DNA from 3 places in the Virgibacillus sp. GM2-2 genome. Region 1 is predicted to be linked to each of the others. Evidence: riboswitches for the same ligand, from Rfam matches in the RefSeq annotation. Region 1 holds a riboswitch; each other region holds the start of a gene.
The links. A riboswitch is a leader RNA that binds a small molecule or an ion and turns the genes downstream of it on or off. The one in region 1 is predicted to bind thiamine pyrophosphate.
Positions count from the first base shown of each region.

Region 2: another riboswitch for thiamine pyrophosphate. It lies ahead of thiT (energy-coupled thiamine transporter ThiT); the one in region 1 lies ahead of ACY9Z2_RS02640 (YkoF family thiamine/hydroxymethylpyrimidine-binding protein).
Region 3: another riboswitch for thiamine pyrophosphate. It lies ahead of thiD (bifunctional hydroxymethylpyrimidine kinase/phosphomethylpyrimidine kinase); the one in region 1 lies ahead of ACY9Z2_RS02640 (YkoF family thiamine/hydroxymethylpyrimidine-binding protein).

Region 1 is NZ_JBUZWC010000001.1:585,397-591,849, reverse strand. Features, by position in the region: gene ACY9Z2_RS02660 (LOG family protein) at 1-194, opposite strand, end outside; gene ACY9Z2_RS02655 (energy-coupling factor transporter transmembrane component T family protein) at 208-960, opposite strand; gene ACY9Z2_RS02650 (ABC transporter ATP-binding protein) at 968-2,632, opposite strand; gene ACY9Z2_RS02645 (ECF transporter S component) at 2,629-3,210, opposite strand; gene ACY9Z2_RS02640 (YkoF family thiamine/hydroxymethylpyrimidine-binding protein) at 3,203-3,811, opposite strand; TPP riboswitch at 3,904-4,010, opposite strand; gene ACY9Z2_RS02635 (ABC transporter permease) at 4,428-5,249, shown strand; gene ACY9Z2_RS02630 (ABC transporter ATP-binding protein) at 5,270-6,049, shown strand; gene ACY9Z2_RS02625 (ABC transporter substrate-binding protein) at 6,070-6,453, shown strand, end outside.
Region 2 is NZ_JBUZWC010000006.1:167,934-174,386, reverse strand. Features, by position in the region: gene ACY9Z2_RS09785 (Glu/Leu/Phe/Val family dehydrogenase) at 1-148, opposite strand, end outside; gene ACY9Z2_RS09780 (hypothetical protein) at 230-1,651, opposite strand; gene ACY9Z2_RS09775 (hypothetical protein) at 2,148-2,285, opposite strand; gene thiT (energy-coupled thiamine transporter ThiT) at 2,355-2,927, opposite strand; TPP riboswitch at 3,019-3,123, opposite strand; gene ACY9Z2_RS09765 (M3 family oligoendopeptidase) at 3,381-5,162, opposite strand; gene ACY9Z2_RS09760 (N-acetylmuramoyl-L-alanine amidase family protein) at 5,223-6,053, opposite strand; gene ACY9Z2_RS09755 (DUF6884 domain-containing protein) at 6,130-6,453, opposite strand, start outside.
Region 3 is NZ_JBUZWC010000011.1:87,693-94,145, reverse strand. Features, by position in the region: gene tenA (thiaminase II) at 1-557, opposite strand, end outside; gene thiW (energy coupling factor transporter S component ThiW) at 591-1,076, opposite strand; gene thiE (thiamine phosphate synthase) at 1,073-1,732, opposite strand; gene thiM (hydroxyethylthiazole kinase) at 1,738-2,532, opposite strand; gene thiD (bifunctional hydroxymethylpyrimidine kinase/phosphomethylpyrimidine kinase) at 2,529-3,362, opposite strand; TPP riboswitch at 3,509-3,609, opposite strand; gene ACY9Z2_RS13425 (VOC family protein) at 3,664-4,038, opposite strand; gene ACY9Z2_RS13420 (GNAT family N-acetyltransferase) at 4,052-4,486, opposite strand; gene ACY9Z2_RS13415 (VOC family protein) at 4,519-4,914, opposite strand; gene ACY9Z2_RS13410 (alpha/beta hydrolase) at 4,922-5,689, opposite strand; gene ACY9Z2_RS13405 (GNAT family N-acetyltransferase) at 5,686-6,156, opposite strand; partial or broken gene ACY9Z2_RS13400 (NUDIX domain-containing protein) at 6,250-6,453, opposite strand, start outside.

The sequences.
Region 1 (6,453 bases):
GGAATAACACCAATAACTTTTCCACCAGCTTCAAGTACCGCATCTGCAACGGCTCCCATTGTGCCGACACTTGCTCCTCCATATACTAAGGTTAGGTTTTCCTCTGCTAATGTACGTCCAAGTTTCCGAGCGCTCTCCTTGTATGTTGGACTAGCACCCATACTCGATCCGCAAAATACACAAATATGTTTCATGTTATCTCTCCTTTTATAACTGTCCACTGTACCACTTGAAATAACCTAAGTACCACGATACATATACAATGGCAAGAAAAGCAACAATCATAATGCCGAAAAATACCCAATCTTTTATGGAGGTAGAAAAAGTACGGTAAAACGTTCGATTCTTTTCTCCAGTAAACCCTTTAGATTCCATTGCCATTGCGGTACGCTCCGCTTTTCGAATGGCACTCGCTAATAATGGTATCGAAAATTTTTTGTATTGATTCCATTTCTCGCGTAACGTTTTTGCTTGGTTCATTCCGCGAACACGGTGGGCGGAACGAATCAGGAATAATTCATCTTTCATCATTGGCAAAAAACGATAGCCTGCAAGAACCCCGTATGCGATTTTCGGTGATACGTTTAATTGCTGGATTAAGCTTAAAATAAAATCCACTTTGTTTGTGGTAAAAATGAATAACAGTGATAGTGCTGCAACGCTCATGACTCGTAAAGCGAGCGCAAGTGCTGTTAAAAATGATTCCTCCGGAAAGGTCATACCTACTATAGTAATGACATTGCTGGGATCGGTAGGTTGATCAGCAAATGCAATTGTCGTCCAAAGCATGCCAAAAGCGATGATGGTAAAAGGTAAAAAGTACAGGCAATATTTTTTTATACTAACCTTACCACCAATAAATGTTAGTGCGATTGTCCAAACCAAAAATAAAAATGGTGTGATCGGATCAAAAATTAGTGCAAGCAAAATCATGATGACACTTATTGTTAACCCCTTCATGCTTGGATTAAGATGATGTAGGAACATAGCGATTTTTCCTTTCTGCTATCTCTTTCATTTGAACCTGTACCGGTGTTTCCAGTTGCCAAGCGTTAAGTGTACTTGTTGGTTTTTTCCAAAGCTCAGCAGGATGATCATCAAACGCGATCGTTCCTTGATTCATTACAATGACACGATTGGCATAGTCATCAACGATCTCCATGTCGTGCGTAATCATGACGACTGTGGTGCCATCTTCGTGGCGCTCTTGGAGCAAATCCATTAATCCCTCGGTTGAGTTTGCATCCTGTCCAAATGTCGGTTCATCTAGCAAAAGGATTTGCTGGTTATCAACAATCATTGTCGCGACACTAAGACGTCGTTTTTGACCCTGACTTAGGGTGAAGGGGTGTTCGTTTTCGAGTTGTTCTAGGTTACATATAGATAGGATTACATCTACCTTTGCACGAATCTCTGCTTCTGCCACGCCGCGTAGTCGCATGCCAAAAGCTATCTCGTCAAACACCGTATGCATGATGAACTGATGCTCTGGATTTTGAAAGACATATCCAATTTCATCGCGTAGATATGCTTCCTTCCATTGCGTCAACGGCCTTCCTTTAACATCAATACTTCCGCTAATAGGCTTTTGAATGCCAGCTAGAATTCTAGATAACGAGGTTTTCCCGCTCCCATTTGCCCCGACTATAGCCACAAATTCTTGTTCATATAGATTTAATGATACATGTTGAATGATTTGTTTATTACCTTTTGACCAGATTAGATCGTTTGCTTTAATAAGAATTTTTGTATCTATGTTAGGTGACTGGGCATAATTACCGTTCAAGGGAGTCCAATCCTCAGTCCCTTGCTCAAATTCCTTCATCGTTAATGGAATAAAAGTTGAATTTAATTGCTGTTCTAGTACGAATTGTGTTATTTTTGGTAGCCAAATTCCTTGTGACGTTAGCTCTGGCAAAATTTTTGCAATTCCTTCTCGTAATGAACCATCATAGAAAACTTCGCCGTTGCGATTTAAGAGTAAGCTCCGATCACATAGATCCATCCAACCATCTAGCTGATGTTCAATTACAATCATGGAAAAGTTTTTTTGCTCTTTCAATCGTTGAATAGTTTTGATTAATTCTTTTGATGCGATAGGATCTAAATTGGCAGTCGGTTCATCAAGGATAAGTAAATCCGGCTCCAGTGCGAGAATGCAGGCAAGTGCCAGTTTTTGCTTTTGACCGCCGGAAAGGGAAGCAATTTCCGTTGTACGAAATGCTGTTAAACCGACTAACGCCAATGCATCTGAAATTTTTTCATCCATTTCCTGACGAGGTATACATAAGTTTTCCAAGCCGAATGCTATTTCATCCTCCACTGTCAGCATACAGAATTGCGTTTCTGGATCTTGAAAGACTACACCTACATGCTTGCTTAATTCGCCGGGTTTGTAGTCAGTAGATTTTTTTCCGTTGATTAGGATGGTCCCTTGCATGGTGCCATCCAGTTCACGGGGGTACAACCCGTTCAAACAAAAAGTCAGTGTACTTTTGCCACAACCACTTGGGCCAAGTAATAAAAGTGTTTCCCCTTTGTCTAATTCAAAGGCGATAGTTGAGAGTGTCTCTTTATCTAGTTGACTTTCAAATTGCAAGCTTACGTTTTGAACAGATAATAGGTTAGTCATGCTGCTTGCTTTTTCCTTCTATATTGCTTTCCTAATGCATAGCTAGATAGGACACCAGTTTGTGCTAGACCATCACTAAGCGCTTTACCAAGTAAACCAGCAATTAATGCACCACTAATCATGCGGGTAACAAACATTCCGATTACATATGGAGTCGATAGTGCGGCAAATCCTCCAAGGAAGTAGCCGTAAATGAAGCTTGTTATCGCGGATCCAACCCCTGCCATCATTAACACCCACGTGGAATAATTTTTCCAACGGGTTGCTGCAAAAGCGGCTTCCGCTCCAATTCCTTGAATCATCCCAGATACGATTAGCATCGGTCCGACAGCATTCCCGAGTAATACCTCCACCATTGCAGCGATTGTTTCAGAAATAAATGCTGCACCAGGCTTTTGAATAATGTAGGCTGCGATGATCGAGACGATAAACCATATTCCGAAAATAAGGTCATAACCAATTGGCCCGAAGAAGCCGGTCAGAAGCTTTCCAACTGGTAAAAACGCTAAATATACGACAGCAAAGACAACTGCCAATGCAGACATGACAACGATTTCCTTGAAACGCCAATTATTCATGGTTGTTAGCTCCTTTATGTGATGGGCTATTTGCCGAGATGGAAACAGTCATAACAGTATGACTGGAGCCGCCGTCTACGGTTGCATTGAAAACCTGTTCTAATCCGTCAAAAATGGCAACTGATTCCCCGTCAAGTCGTGTCGCATAGTGTGCGTGTGATACGTCCACGTGCTGTTTCATCGCTTCAATCTGCTCCATAATTACGTCCATATAGTTTCCGCCCCCAAGTGGATAGAGTGAAAATTTTGCCGCGACGGGTTGATGAATGTCATTTACTTTCTTTTTGTTCACAGGAATATCATCCTCTGCCATATAAACATCGCCTGCGGAATCACCTGGACATCCTAGTGACAATGTTCCTTCAAATGCAACATGTGCACCCGTTTTTGCTGCATGGATAAAGATTGCTTTTGTCACATCAAATACGTGCGTTAATCTTCCTCGTACCGTAGTCGTTACATCATCTGTGTGCATCCAAACCTTTGATGTATCTACATTTTCTAGTGCGCTTGTGATAATTTTAATGAAATCATCACGCATCGGGTGAATGGAAAAGCTGCACCCCGCAATTCCCGTTCCTAAACACTGTTGATTTGTCATAACTAATTCCTCCCTAAATTTTAAATTCCATTAAAAAAACTGCATCCGTGTGGAATGCAGTCTGTTTGTAAGTATTTGCGCGCATAAAAATGCATGCTTCGACTACACTTCCCCACGCTAGTATTATCTAGTTCGGGTTCAAAGGGTCAGAACAAGCATGTTCTTCTCAGCCGCTTACACAGCTCCCCTAGTGATAAACGTACTATGCAGTTTTCTATGTTTATCTTAACGAGTCTCAATTATTTTGTAAAGCCAATTGTTATTTCAGATAAAAAACATTCGTTTACATTAATATTCTGCACTGTGCTAGGTAGCGGACAGAGGATCTCTTATTTTCCTTTTTCTGCGTGATTTTGAAGATTAACGGACACAGGATGTCTTATTCAGTGAAAAAAGCATGATTTCCACCTGTTTTAACCCAAATAAGGTATTCTCTGTCCGCAAGCTGCCTCGTTTGCCATTGTTTTTCAAGGATAAGGTATCGTGTGTCCGCAAGCTCCCCATGCAATCACTTTGGTACCTGAAAAAACGATTCACTGCTTAACACACAATATTCTTTTTACCCTTTCACACATCTAGGCAGATGCACATATTATTTGATTAGGGGTGGTGAAGGATGAACAAATCAAACGATAATGTAGAACGCGATCCTGTTGCTATAGAGCAAGAAGAATGGAGAAAAAGGCAAAAAAGAAATCAATTTAAACAATTACTTACGATATCATCTCCTATTCTTATCTTAGTTTTATGGGAATTTTTATCTAGAACTGGTCTAGTGGATGCACGATTTTTTCCTGCACCAACGGAAATAATCGCAACACTTTTTACGATGGGAGCAGAGGGAGAATTATTCAGCCATGTTGGCATATCACTTTTTAGAATATTTGCCGGGTTTTTACTAGGTGTAATACCAGCTGTTGTACTTGGTTTATTAATGGGATTGTATTCACCACTACGGCATTTCTTTTCTCCATTGATAATGGCACTTATGCCAATACCAACGCTCGCCTTGTTACCGATTATTTTAATGATATTTGGCATCGGGGAAGTATCGAAAATCGTAACGATCGCTGGAAGTGTATTTTTCCCGGTAATCATTAATACGGTAGCGGGTGTTGTTAATATCGATAAAACGTACTTGGATGTCGCGAAAAACTACGGGGCTAATTCGAAGGACTTTTTCTTTAAAATTGCTTTACCTGGCTCCCTTCCAGTCATGTTAGAAGGAATTCAGATGGGGCAGGCGATCGCGTTATTAACAATTGTCGCAGCAGAAATGATGGGTGCAAACTCTGGTATTGGTTATTTAATATGGACCTCCTATAGTGCATTTTTACTAAATGAGATGTATGTGGGTCTTGTATTAATATCGTTTTTTGGCTACATGTTCTCGCTTATTTTACGAGGATTTCAGAAAAAGTTATTGCCATGGAAATAGGTTAGTAGAGAGGTGATAAGGTGACAAAAAATACGAAGATTTCCATCAACAATCTTACAAAAGTATTTTATAAGAAGGATAGAAATGTAACAGCGGTTGAGGATATTTCCATAGACATTAAAGATGGTGAATTTGTTTGCTTAATTGGACCGAGTGGTTGTGGGAAAACCACGTTACTGCGCATTCTAGCTGGGCTTGAGAAGCCGAGTGTCGGTGAGTTTACCATAGAACAGGCTAAAAAAGATCGGCCATTACAATCAATGGTTTTTCAGGAACAGGGGGTCATCCCATGGTTAACGGTTGAAGAGAATGTTGCGTTTGGGCTCAACATGCGTCATTTGCCTAAAAAAGTAGTAAACGAAAGTACGTCTTATTATTTAAAAAAAGTTGGGCTAGAGAATTTTAAAAAGCATTATCCAAAGGATTTATCGGGTGGTATGAAGCAACGCGTCAGTATTGCACGTGCATTTGCAAATGATCCAGAAATTTTATTAATGGATGAACCGTTTGCTGCGTTAGATGAGCAGAACAAATTTATTTTGCAGGAAGAATTATTAACCATTTGGGCAGAAATGAAAAAGACGGTTTTGTTTATTACACATAGCATCGATGAAGCGCTGTTACTTAGTGACAGAATCCTACTCATGAGTTCGCAGCCAGGCAAGATTATTGATCAAAAGGTTATCGATTTGCCTAGACCGAGAAATATGGAACAGGTACGTGCTAATAAAGAGATGGCAACTAGTTTTGTTGAGATATGGAATCATTTACATGATGAAGTACAAGGGTCAAGAATTTAGATTAGGGGAGGAAAGTTAACGTGAGAAAATGTAAGTTTCTGTTTTTCATTCCATTGTTTTTTATTGCACTGCTCATTAGCGGTTGCTCTTCCGGTTCAGAGGATAAGACCGGCCAGGACGAGAAATTGAATGTCGAAGTAAGCAAGGATAACCCTTCTGGCGATTTAGCTCCGCTTGAGGAAACGGCAACAGTTGTAATTGCTGAGGATGGATCGGCTTCAGGCGCAGGCTTCTATATTGCTAAAGAAAAGGGCTATTTTAAGGATTACAACATTGAGGTAGAGTTCGCCAAATTTGCTAACAGCGATGATATGTTGCCAGCTTTAGCGTCAGGTGAAGTAGATATTGCTGGAGGAATCTCGTCCGCATCATTTTTTAATGCAATTGCTCAAGGAATAAACGTT
Region 2 (6,453 bases), on a different contig from region 1:
TGTTTACGTGGTTGGGGGTTGAAAGTATTGATACTAACGAGGTAAAAGCCTTCTCTCGTATCCCGTCCTTTAAATCTGGTAAAAATGATTCATCATCGTACAGTGCATTCAAAGATTCCTGTACAATCGAACTAGTTTGTTTAGACATAAATAGGATAACCTCCAGTAGAATATTTTTTACTTCCTCTACTAATGGTTACCCTAATTATTACGAATATATTCTACTAATTTAGAGCAAAAAGACTGCAATTAAAGTGGAAATTAATAAACCGCTTATAACTGGTATGAAATTTTTTCGTACTAATTCCATCACGGAGACACCACAGAAACCAGCAATCGCAATCATGGATGACCACGCCACAAGGGTTCCACCACCCGTCCAAATAGCTCCCATCTGACCGATAGCAGCAAGCGTTGCAGTATCAATTGAGCCGTTTTGTAATGAAGCAGCCAGAGCACCAGTTAATGGTAAGCCTGAGAACCCTGATCCATCAAGACCAGTAATGATACCAATGATTAATACACTGAACCCAGCAAATATTGCACTCTGTGGTAAAAATTCTTGTATTGCCTGCACAATGTCAAAGAGGAAAGCAGGCGGATTTTCATCAATACCTAATATCCTTCCAGCGAAATCAGAGCTTCCTAGAAAGAAAAAACCTGCAATCGGAATTACTGGCCCCATTGCTTTAAAGGCGAAAATAAATCCTTCAGTAATGTGGTTGCTAATATAATCAAGTGAATGTTGCTTTCCGAAAGCGACCGTTGCAAGGAGTAGTAAGATAACCGCAACACCACCGATAAATGCAGCACCACCCCCACCTTCAAAACCAGTCATTCGGCCAGAACCTAGTTTCGTAAAGATCATATATATAACCACAGCTAACAACGATAATGGAACCAAAATAGCGAATACTTTACTCCAAGTTGTTAGATGTTCACCATGTGCCTTATTCGTTGATTGTGATTGTGTTTGTAGTCCAGCCAAATCTGCTTCAATTAGTGGACTGTCTTTTTTACGAATTGATTTACGATACAATAAATAAGCGATTAGAATTGCTACTCCACCCGTAATCAACGACAGTATTAATGCTGTATCCGCAACCGCAGCAGTACTAATTCCAGCTGACTTAGCGGATAGGCTCGGCGCCACTTGAACAATGTAATCGGACGATAACGCCATTCCCTGACCAGCTAATGCAATAGCCACTGCAGCCGTAATTGCCGGCAGGCCTGCACGAACAGCGGCTGGCACGAGTAATGCACAAATTAGTGGTACAGCTGGAGTCGGCCAGAAAAATAATGATATGACGTACGTTACGCCAATGAGAACAAAAAAGGATACGTGCCCATTCACCATCATTTTTTGAATGGGTTTGATCATTCGCCGATCTGCACCAAGGTCTTTCAATGCATGCAGTAACGCCATCATGAATGTAATGATAAGGAAAATGCTAAACAGCTCTTGTGCTGCAACTAAGTTTGCATTAAATATTGCAGTGAAGCCATCAACTAGACTACCCTTAAACACCCATGCAATAACGAACGTTCCTAGTAATGTAGGAAGTACGACACCTTTTTTGAAAATCATTGTTCCTATGATTACAAGTGTAAAAAATCCATATAACCAATGTGAAACAGTTAATTCCATCCCTTTTCTCCCTTTCTCACATCCTTATTTATGAATGTGCTATAGCCTATGCATGTTTCAAGTTTGGGGTGAAAAGAATTAGAGGGTGTTTTTCAAGAACTCCTGTGCTTAGAATAATAATGTCTTGTAAACGCTTAGTAGCGGACAGAGAATGCCTTATTTTCCTTTTTTGGCGTGATTTTAAGGATTAACGGACACAGGATATCTTATTATAGTAAAAAAGCATGCGTTTCACCTGTTTTAACCTAAATAACGTATCCTGAGTCCGATAACTGCCGCAGTTACCCTTATTTTTCATAAATAAGGCACCGTGTGTCCGATAACTTGCAAGCCAATGAAAATGGTTCTTCATCACCGGAATCCAAAAAACGGAATCTTTTGCAGTCACTACCAAATTAAATTTTCACTATTTCGCAACTTAAATCAACTACGAAAATTTAAAATCGACAATGTTTAAGGAAATTGCCAATAAAAAACAGCCCAATTTGAGGACTGTCTACTCATTCTCACTATCTAACTTTTCCGTACAATCGTTACATAAAAGTTTGCCATCAACTTGTTCTCCATCAAAAAATCCGTTCTCACAATATACTTTGGTTCCACATGCCTGACATCCTCCGATAAGTTCACGCAACTAAATCACCTCTTATTAAAAAGTATACGACAAAAAAGCAGCCTTGATAAGTATCAAGACTGCTTCGTATTATGCTGCATTTAATAATGTTCTTGGCTGTTTGTGGAAAAGAAAGAATACTACGACAGTACAGATGATAAATGACGGGAGTAAATAAGACAAATTGTATAGTAACGAATAGATCCAAACAGATTGTCCTTCAGGTGCATAACTAGCAAAGAAAACAATCCCAGCTATATAGTGAGCGATAAAACGTAATGTTGTCCCCAAGAATACTCCTAGCATAATATAAGTTAAATACTCCTTCGTCCGTTCTTCCTTTACAGCCTGTTGAATTTTACTAGCAAAGATCCCAGCGAAACCTAAAACAGTGAACGCCGCCAAATAATCTAAGAAACCCTGAATTGGATGAGCGATAATAGCACCTGTAGCTATTTGCCATACTCCCCACAAGAATCCAGACAACAATCCACCTTTAATCCCCCATCTAAATGCCACAATAAATACAGGAATCATCGCAAGTGATATGGACCCACCTTGTGCCCAGATTTTAAACGATAAAAATGGAATGAGATCTAATACTAATGCCAATGCTGTAAAAATCGATACCTCAATCAAAAATAAAATTTTCTTTGATCGCAAAACAATTACCTCCCCTAGTTTTTTGCAACAAAAAAAGCAATGCCTAGGGGAAGTTTCCGATGGGAATAATCCTCGCACATTGCTTTTTAACCATCAAAAAAGTCACGATCCCTACGCTAGTATTAACTAACAGGTTCAAAGGGTCTGAACAAATGCTTGTTCACTCTCAGCCAAATGGCTCCCCCTGCAGGCTTTTTATAGAGGACGTTCAAAAATTCCGGTAAAAGTGACACATCGAATTTCTTCGTTGGCTTGCTTTTCCGTTCCTTGGAAAAGAAAAACGCTTTTCCTGCGTGCTAGATCGTTTCCTCACGTATTAATAGCATACGTTCCGGTACTCAAAGCTACGCCTCCTCGAACTTCTCGGTCATTTTTATCCTCCTTTTTGAACACGTCCTTATATTGCTTTTTTCATTGAATCTATTATAACGGATATTTACGTTATAAACAAGATTAGGAGATAGCTAAAAATTCTTCTACATCTTTAGCACATAATTTCATTGCATTCTCCCAAAATTCGGGTTGAGTTAAATCAATATTTAGATGTTTTGCCGCCAAATCCTCGACATTCATTTGGCCAGTGTCACGCAATAGTGCAATGTAATCTTCTTCAAAGTTACCATCCGTCTCTAGTGCATGGGCATATAAACCAAGACTAAATAAATAGCCAAATGTATAAGGAAAGTTATAAAACGGAACACCAGTAATATGAAAATGTAGCTTGGAAGCCCAGAAGTTTTCATCATACTCTTCTAATGCATCGCAATATGCATCCTTCTGTGCATCAACCATCAGTTGATTTAAGCGATCAACGGAAACTAATCCATGTTTTCTTTCTTCATAAAAACTAGTTTCAAATATAAACCTTGCGTGAATATTCATAAAGAATGCTACTCCGCGTTGCACCTTATCCTCAAGTAATGCCAATTTTTCCTTGTTCGTTTTTGCATGTTTTACCGATGCATCCGCAACGATCATCTCAGCGAATGTTGATGCTGTTTCTGCAACGTTCATTGCATAACCTTGATTTAATCCATGTATATCATTCATCACATGCTGATGATAGGCGTGACCAAGTTCGTGCGCCAACGTCGCTACGTTAGAAGATGTCCCAGAATAAGTCATAAAAATTCGTGTTTGTTTACTATCTGGAAAACTTGTACAGAACCCGCCCGGTCGTTTACCAGGTCGGTCTTCTGCTTCAATCCAATTTTTATCAAATGCCAACTGAGCAAAATCAGCCATTTTAGGACTGAAGCCACGAAAATTGTCAACGATAAAATCGGCACCTTCCGAAAATGAATAGGTTTTAACTGAATCAGAGATAGGAGCGCCTATATCATACATACTTAACTTTTCAAGTCCTAGTAATTCTGCTTTCCTTTTTAAGTATTTGACAAATGGTTGTTTATTAGTTGAAATTGCATTCCACATTGCATCCAGTGTTTCTTTTTTCATTCGATTAATAGCAAGCGGTTCTTTCAAGACATCTGACCAATTACGATGCTTATATTTCTGTAACCGAAATCCAGCTAAATGATTAAGTGTTTGACCGAATAAATTTGCATTTTCCTTCCATGCATTATCAATTTGTTCGGATACATGTTGTCGAACAGTTCGATTTGGATCACTCAATTTATTAGAAGCTTGCCCAATTGAATAGGTTTTACGTTCACCATCTGTCTCAATCTCAACATTCATATTTCCGACTAAAGCATCGTACATTTGACTCCATCCATGATAGCCGTCAACTGCTAAATCGTTCATCAATACTTCTTGCTCAACAGATAATTGTTCCGTTGCTTTTTCTCTATATTCATTTAACACAAATGACACAGTGTTAAGTGTTGAATCTGTTAAAAGTTCATTCCAAACTGCATCGTCTATTTGAACCAGCTTTTGATCAAACTTAGTCATTATTGCGTCTGTCTCCGCTTTTAATTCACTTCGTTTCCCTACAAGCATACTTGCCTTTGTATCGTTGACATCTTGTGCGCTCAAACAACTGATATACGCGAAGGCCTCACGTAATTTTTTTCTAGTACCTTCTAATAACTCTACAATTGAAATCAGCTTTTTCGCATTTGTGTTAATTGGATCAAATGTTTCCACTTCTTTTGCGAGCATTTGTAAAGAAACAGAAATTTGACCCAGGTATGTATTGAATTGTTCTGAGTCACTTCCCCCTGTAAAGATAGTATCTAAATCCCAGGTTGGTTGATACGTATTTTGCATCCAATCTCTCCTTAGTTTTCATCCCTATTACACTTTCATTATACCGATGATTTCGAATATTTACATCATTTTTCTTAAAATTGCTCCTATTTTTGTGTGTGCATAAATATTAACCAATCCAAAATCACGTGTTTCAATCGTATAAACATGTGGATATGGATTTCCTAGAATCGTATAGTGCAATCCGTTAAATTTTGCTGGATTTAGATAACCTACTTCGTTACCTATAACAGGCTTTTTATTCAGTGGGTAAATGCGCCACTTATTTACTGTAGCTGGTAAAGATAATTGGAATTCTTCGCTCCTTATTACCGTTTTATTGTTTACGCTTGATTCTACATGATCATTCTCAATGAATTGACAAAATCCCTTTACAACAGCTTCTGCATATATTTTCCAAGACGATTGCAATTGTTGAATGTCGTCACCTTTTGAATCGGCAAAACCGTATTCAATAATAGCTGTTGCAACGCTGCCAGTGTTTCGATTCATAAAATAATAATCCTGTGCCGGATCTGTGGATAAGACTCTCGTATATACACTTCTGATATTTTGTCCAGCAGCTTTCAGTTTCACTGCAATTGCTTCTGACATTTCTTTTCCACCATAAATGGAATGAATGATTTCTGCACCGTCCCCACCACCTGCGTTTATGTGGTTTGAATGACAGTACTTTGCACCGCTATTCCGGACAATCGATGATCTAACGTTAGGCGTAAGTGTTACATCTGTTTTTCTTGTCAGTGAAACGGGTATACCTAATTCCTTATATCGATTGTATTGATACAAGGATATGGCTAACGCTAAATCTTTTTCCCTCCAAAGACTATTAGTTCCACCACCCGGATCTTTACCACCATGACCAGGATCAATGATTAACAAAGGCTTCATTCTTTTTCCTCCTTTAAGTTGTTCTACCCTCATAATCGATAAATTTACTTAAAAGGTGGCAAAGAATTATATAGTTTTAATGAAGTGAAATATTTTGTTCAACCGCATGTTTCAACGCCTGTTGCATATAACCCATACCTTTATAACTTTTTAGTGGAAAATGTTTGGGTATTTGTTGTCCAAAGCTTGCCTCAATTATCTTTTCATATTTCTTCCCGGTCAGTAGTATAAGTTCATCGTACTGATCTAGTTTTTTAGATTCAATTTGATATTGCAATTGGGCAAGTGAGATAATCTCATCATTTTTTTTACTGAATGTCACATCGTAATTTCGATCGACTATATCATTTGGTATTAGAAACCCGTGTTTAGCAGAGAGTACAACCCATTGATCGGTAAA
Region 3 (6,453 bases), on a different contig from region 1:
TCTGCCAGTTGGTCTAACATCTTCCGCATTGCCATCGTAGTTTCTTCTACACTTTCATCTGCATAAAACGAAATCCATGGATAAAAAGGATGCCCTTCATCAGGTTGGAAACCTTTCATCAATTCTTGACCTATTTCTAAATATGTCCATGGGCAAGGCAGTAAGGCGGCAATAATTTCAGCAAGACTTCCCATATGTGCGTGATACATCATATGCTTGACATAATGATCAGCTGTTGGTGGAAGCGGATAACCTTGTAATTCTTCATACGTTAAACCAATTTGTTCACAAAAATTGTTGTGCGGATGAACTTCACTGTTCAGTACAAAGTCTATTTGATTGTTAAAAAAATGAATATCTTTACGTGTGCTAGACTTCGAGATTGCCACACCATAAATATACATAAATGCATTTAAGTATTCATAGTCCGCCTTAATATAATGCGCTAATGCTTCTTTAGGAACACTGCCGTTCCCAATTCCTTGCACAAAGTTGTGGTTAAAAATTGCTTCGTATACATCCTGATTTTCTTTTCGTAACTCTTCCGTAAATGTCATTTAAAAACCTCCTTAAATTTTTGATACCAAATGCTAAATATTCAGTGGGTTCGTTTGCTTTACACGAACCAACACCAGATACCCAATGATTGCGCCAGATACAGTACTCACTAGAAACGATGGTAAAAATGCGAAGGCACCAAGTGAGCTACCCATTAATAAATTCGCATACGGAACTGCAAATAACGATCCGATTATTCCAGTACCAACTATTTCACCAACAACGGCAAGAACTTTTTTACCAAATTTCTTATACAAATATCCTGCCAAAAACGCACCAATCATACCACCTGGGAAGGCTAGCAGAGTGCCCAGTCCAAGCATAAGACGAATCAATCCAGTCATGAAGGCAATAATAACAGCTGGACCAGGACCGAGTGTAATAGCTGCCATCACATTGATTGCATGCTGGGCGGGATAGGCTTTTGCGATTCCTGCTGGAAACCAAAGAAATTGTGCACCAACAATACCCAACGCTATAAATACTGCCATTGTTGTTAAAAGCCGAGTCCGATTCACTTCATCACCTCCTTATTGGATGGATATCTAGTGGCAATATCTAATTCACGCGCCGCTACTTCCACATCCTCTGCAACACTTATTGCAGAAATAACAGACACCCCCGCAGCGCCGGAACGTATAATTGTATTGGCATTCGTACGCTTGATACCTCCAATCGCAACAATAGGGATGGATACTTCCTTAGATATCTCCTGTAATCGATCAATACCAACTGGTTCTCGGGCATCCAATTTAGTGGTTGTTTCATACATTGGTCCCACACCAAGATAGTCAGCTCCCTGCTCTTCAGCAAGTTTTGCCTCCTCCACAGTTGAAACAGAAAGCCCTATCGCCATGTATGAAGGAATTTGCTTTTTTACCTCTATAATCGACTCATCATCCTGTCCAATATGAACCCCATCTGCTTGAAGGCTCATTGCCAGTTCCACATCATCATTCACAAAAAATGGAATTCGGTGTTTAAGACAAATATTTCGCAACTCAACTCCTAATTTAAATCGGGCCACGCCTGTTTTAGCACCTACTCCTTTTTCCCGATACTGAAAGGCTGTAATTCCCCCATTAATGGCTTGTTGCAAAACCTGAGCTGGCTCCTCTTTTGTATTCATGCTTCCCATAATAAAATAAACACGTAAATCACTTCGCTCGATCATAGGTATTACTCTCCTTTTAGTGAAAGCTCGCGGACGTTAGCCTTTTCTCTCACTTTCTCATCAGTTAGCCTATATAGTTCGTCAAGAAAAGCAGGCAAAAAGCTCCCCGGTCCATTCGCATTCAGCAAAGCTCGTTCCGAAGCCACACCATAGCTACATACGGCTTTGACTGACGCTTCATAAAAATCAACACCAATACTTAAAAACGCCCCGACTACCGCTGTCAATAAACAACCCGTACCCGTTACATTCGGCAGCATTTCAGTACCATTTTTACAATGTGAAAACTGGTAACCATTCGTAATTAAATCCGTTTTGCCAGTTGCAATAACAACTGCATCATATTTTTTCGCTACATACATGGCTACTTTCGAATCCAATTCACCAACCATGGAGTCAGCACCTTTTACCTCCGTATCCAACTCACCAAGAACAGCTATTTCACCAGCATTTCCACGAATCACCGTTACATTTATTTCGGATAAAATACGTTCTACAGATTCTGACCGAAATGTCGTTGCACCAATAGCTACAGGATCTAACACCACAGGAATACCCTTTTCATTTGCAGCTTTCCCGGCTAAAATCATCGCTTCTACCTGGGCTTGTGTGCACGTTCCAATATTTAACACTAACGCATCCGCATGAGCCGCCATTTCCGCCACTTCCTCAGGTGCATTTGCCATTGCTGGCGACGCCCCAAGAGCCAACAACCCATTTGCAGAAAAATTTGCCACCACCGTGTTCGTGATATTATGAATTAATGGTTTTTGTGTCCTTATTTGCTCTAAATAATTCATTGGAAAATCCCTCCACTCATTTTTGGTAATCCATGTAATCGGTAAGCCCAGTGATTTGTTGGCCCATTTCCTTTTCCAAGCTTTAAACTGTAGCTAATTGCGGCTGTAATAAACCTTTTCGCTTCTTTCACCGCTTCATATACAGATCTCCCTTTTGCCAGTTCAGCAGCGATAACTGCAGAATAGGTACAACCAGTTCCATGCGTATGTTTTGTCTGAATGCGTGTTGCAGGAAATCGATGAATGGTCGCACCATCATACAAAATATCGATCGCTTCATCATTCAAATGATGACCGCCCTTAACAACGGCTGCATTTGCACCAAGTTCATGGACAATTCGTCTTGCTGCATCCTCTGCATCTGCTATAGAATTAATAGTTTCTGAGAATAAAACTTCAGCTTCTGGTATATTGGGTGTTGCCACCGTCGCAAGTGGAAGTAATCGGTCAATCAACGTTTGTTTTGCGGTTACATCCATTAAATGATCTCCGCTTTTGGCAACCATTACAGGATCAATTACATAAGGTATCGAATTTTTACTAATTGCATCAGCTACTGCCTCCATCATCTCGGATGTAGCAATCATGCCTGTTTTGACAACATCGGGCGAAATATCAATCAGGACACTATCCATTTGCTTTTGAATAAATTCCACTGATAGATGCTCGAGTCCTTGAACACCTAAAGTATTTTGCGCAACGATGGAGGTCACTACGCTCATCCCATAAACTTCCCGCTCTTGGAAAGTCTTTAAATCAGCTTGAATTCCGGCACCTCCTGTCGGATCAGTGCCTGCAATGGTGAGAACTGTTGGAATAGAATGTTTCATAGAAGAACCCCTTTCATGAAGAAAATCCAATAGGGGCAGTGAAGAATTTCTGGTGTACGTTTTTTGAAAACAAAAAAACCACACCAGAAATTGGAGTGGTTTGTAGATAACGTTAATGAAAGACAATAATGCCTTTATATAAACGAATTAACCGACCTCCACTTTCCTACGCTAGTATGAACTAGATCAGGTTCAAAGGGATTAAGGAAATCCTTATCTCAGCCTAATGGCACCCCTAGTGGACTTTCTATTAAGTTATAACCTTACTAAAACATGAATGGCTTTTTTTGTCAATTGTACATTAGCCAGTACAAATCATAATGACATGTTGATCCGGATCTCGTACCGTAAAAAAGGAAAAGTCATCAAATTCAACCAGGTTCTCATCTAGTTCAATCTTTAATTCTTTTACAAATGCAAGCGCTGCGTGAATATCATCGGTGTGGAAATTGAATAACGGATAGGGTGAAGGAGTAATTTTTTTCTCCTGTTCTTCCGGACCAGCATCAAGTGTTAATCCTGTGTAGTCGTTAATTTCCATGTTATGTACAGGATCAGAAATTTCTTGTGGATTATACTCCTGGCCAAGTAATCTTGCATACCATTCCACCGATTTTTGCAAATCACTAACATGAACAAAAATTGTATTGATCTGATTTTTTACTGGACTAATCATCTGTATCCCTCCACTAAATAGTTTTGATCATTCGATAGTTAGTAAAAGCAGTTTCTGCTATAATTTTCGCTTGTTTCCGTTGTACTTGAAAACCATGTGCTAGAAAAAATGGTTTAGCAGTAATACTTGCTTCTGTAGACAATTGCTGTAGATGACGCCACCTTGCGTCACACTCCAGCTGTCCCAAAATTTTCGAACCAATTCCTTCCCCCTGATGGTCTTTATGAACATATAGTAAATCAATTAATCCTTCATCGGTTAGATTACCAAAACCTACAATATTCTCCTCCATAACCACTACATAAGTTAGGCTTTTTTGAAGACGAGCCACCCACTCTTCAAGTGTTGGGGAATTCCCCGCCCAAGCTTCTACTTGTTCAGCAGAGTAATCATTTCGATTTACAGTTAGGATCGTATCCCTAAATAATTGCATTACATCCTGAATCATACGCGACTTAAATCGTTTTAATTCCAACATTTTTACCTTAAATGCTGGAACGCGTCATTTTCATACAGGTCTGGTAAGAAAGCTTCCAACAAATTACCATCCGGATCAGTAAACTTGAAATGCGCTTCACTTCCACCTACAACAATTGAAACATCCATTTCGGTCAGTCTCTGTTTACATATTTCAGCTTGTGCTGTAGGAATTGCAAAAACTGGATGTGTTCCGTTCTCCAAATTTAATGGCAATGACTCATTTTCAGCTAGCTCGATCAAACATACAGCAACCGAAGAATCATTAAATCCCAAAACAACAGTCGTATCATAATCTTTTACTACCTTCAGACCGAGGACCTCCTGATACCACTTAGAAGAAATTGTCATGTCAGTAACCCGAATATTAATTTGATAAACTCCATTGAATAAATTCAACTTTCACTCACTCCTCTATTAAATATTTTAATGCTTCCGGAAATCTGTTTCTAAAAAAAGCATAGCTATGCTCTGCTCCTTCAAAGACTTCAAATCTAGTATTCTTCACTTTAGATTTTACAAGCTCAACCACCTCTACATTGGAATGTAAAAAGGCTTTACTGATTTTTTCATCACTCGTTTCTTTATCCCCACAATCCAAATAGATACGCTCAAGTGCTAACATATCAGTATTACGTATTAGGTCACTGAGCTCTTCCTGATTACGAAAAAATGCAGAAGAAATACCTGCTATTCGGGTAAAAGTTTCTGGATAACGACAACCTGCATAGAGCGACATCGAGCCACCAAGTGATATTCCTGCCATCGATGCCGATTTCCTATTTGTTCGGTATTTTTCATCGATTAGCGGTTTAAGCTCCTGTACGATAAATTCTAAGTAGCTGGCACCTTTACCACCAATTACTCGATCATCATTAAAATGCTCTTTACTGTATTTGCCATTCACCCATGGGCACAGCTCATTCACGCGTTCTTCAAAAACAGGATTTGAATCAATACCGACGACAATAATATCTATTTGATTTTCATCTAAGTAACGCTCAAGCCCTAGAGACACACCACCGATTGCTTCTTCATCATGGAAAACATTTTGACCGTCGTGCATGTATAAAACTGTATAATGGTTCAAGAACTGGGTATAGCTTTTTGGTAGATAGACGCGAATCATTCGATCATCCTTAAATGGGGTTCTCATCGAAAACGTATCAATCATTCGGAAACTTCCTTCCTCATTTTTACGAATTCGAAGCGACTACCATTTGTATCCTGCATAAACGTATTTACTTCTATGAATCCAGCTTTTTTATATACGTTAATCGCTCGCTTATTAAAAGTAGCAACTGATAACGTGAAGGTGGTTGGGTTATATGTTGACGTCGCGAATGCTAATCCCGCCTCCAAAAATTGCCTACCATTTCCATTCCCAGTTAAGTCGGGTCGCATGCCAAGTCCAATATCGATAGTTCCCGGATTGGTTTGACGAAAACTATAAAAACCAATTACCTCGTCATCACGCTTTACCACAAAAGTTGAATCTCCACGTTGCTTAGGATCGATAAATTCTTGAAGATCTTCCTCATCAGCTTGAATATCGTAAAACGCATATTCTCCATCGTAATGCCAATTGTACGCAATGTCTTCTGCCTCTTGTTGATTCATTCTAGAAAATTGATAGTTCATATAACGCCTTCCACCTTGAAAGTTATAAGGAATAGAAGATTCTAGTAATGCTTTTACTCCCGTCTCATGGTAGGGCATCAACTCAGAAGCAGTTTCTAAATCAATCCACTTCACTTCTGAAATTCCAACGTTAACATCCGTATCCTGAATAGCAATTTCGCCTTCGATCACTTTTCCCCTGAAGGTTACAAACAATGCATGATGGCCGTTTTGCTCCATAAATGCTTCATTTACCGATACAATTTCTCCTACCTCGATTGTTAAACCTGTTTCTTCTTTCGCTTCTCTTACAGCAGC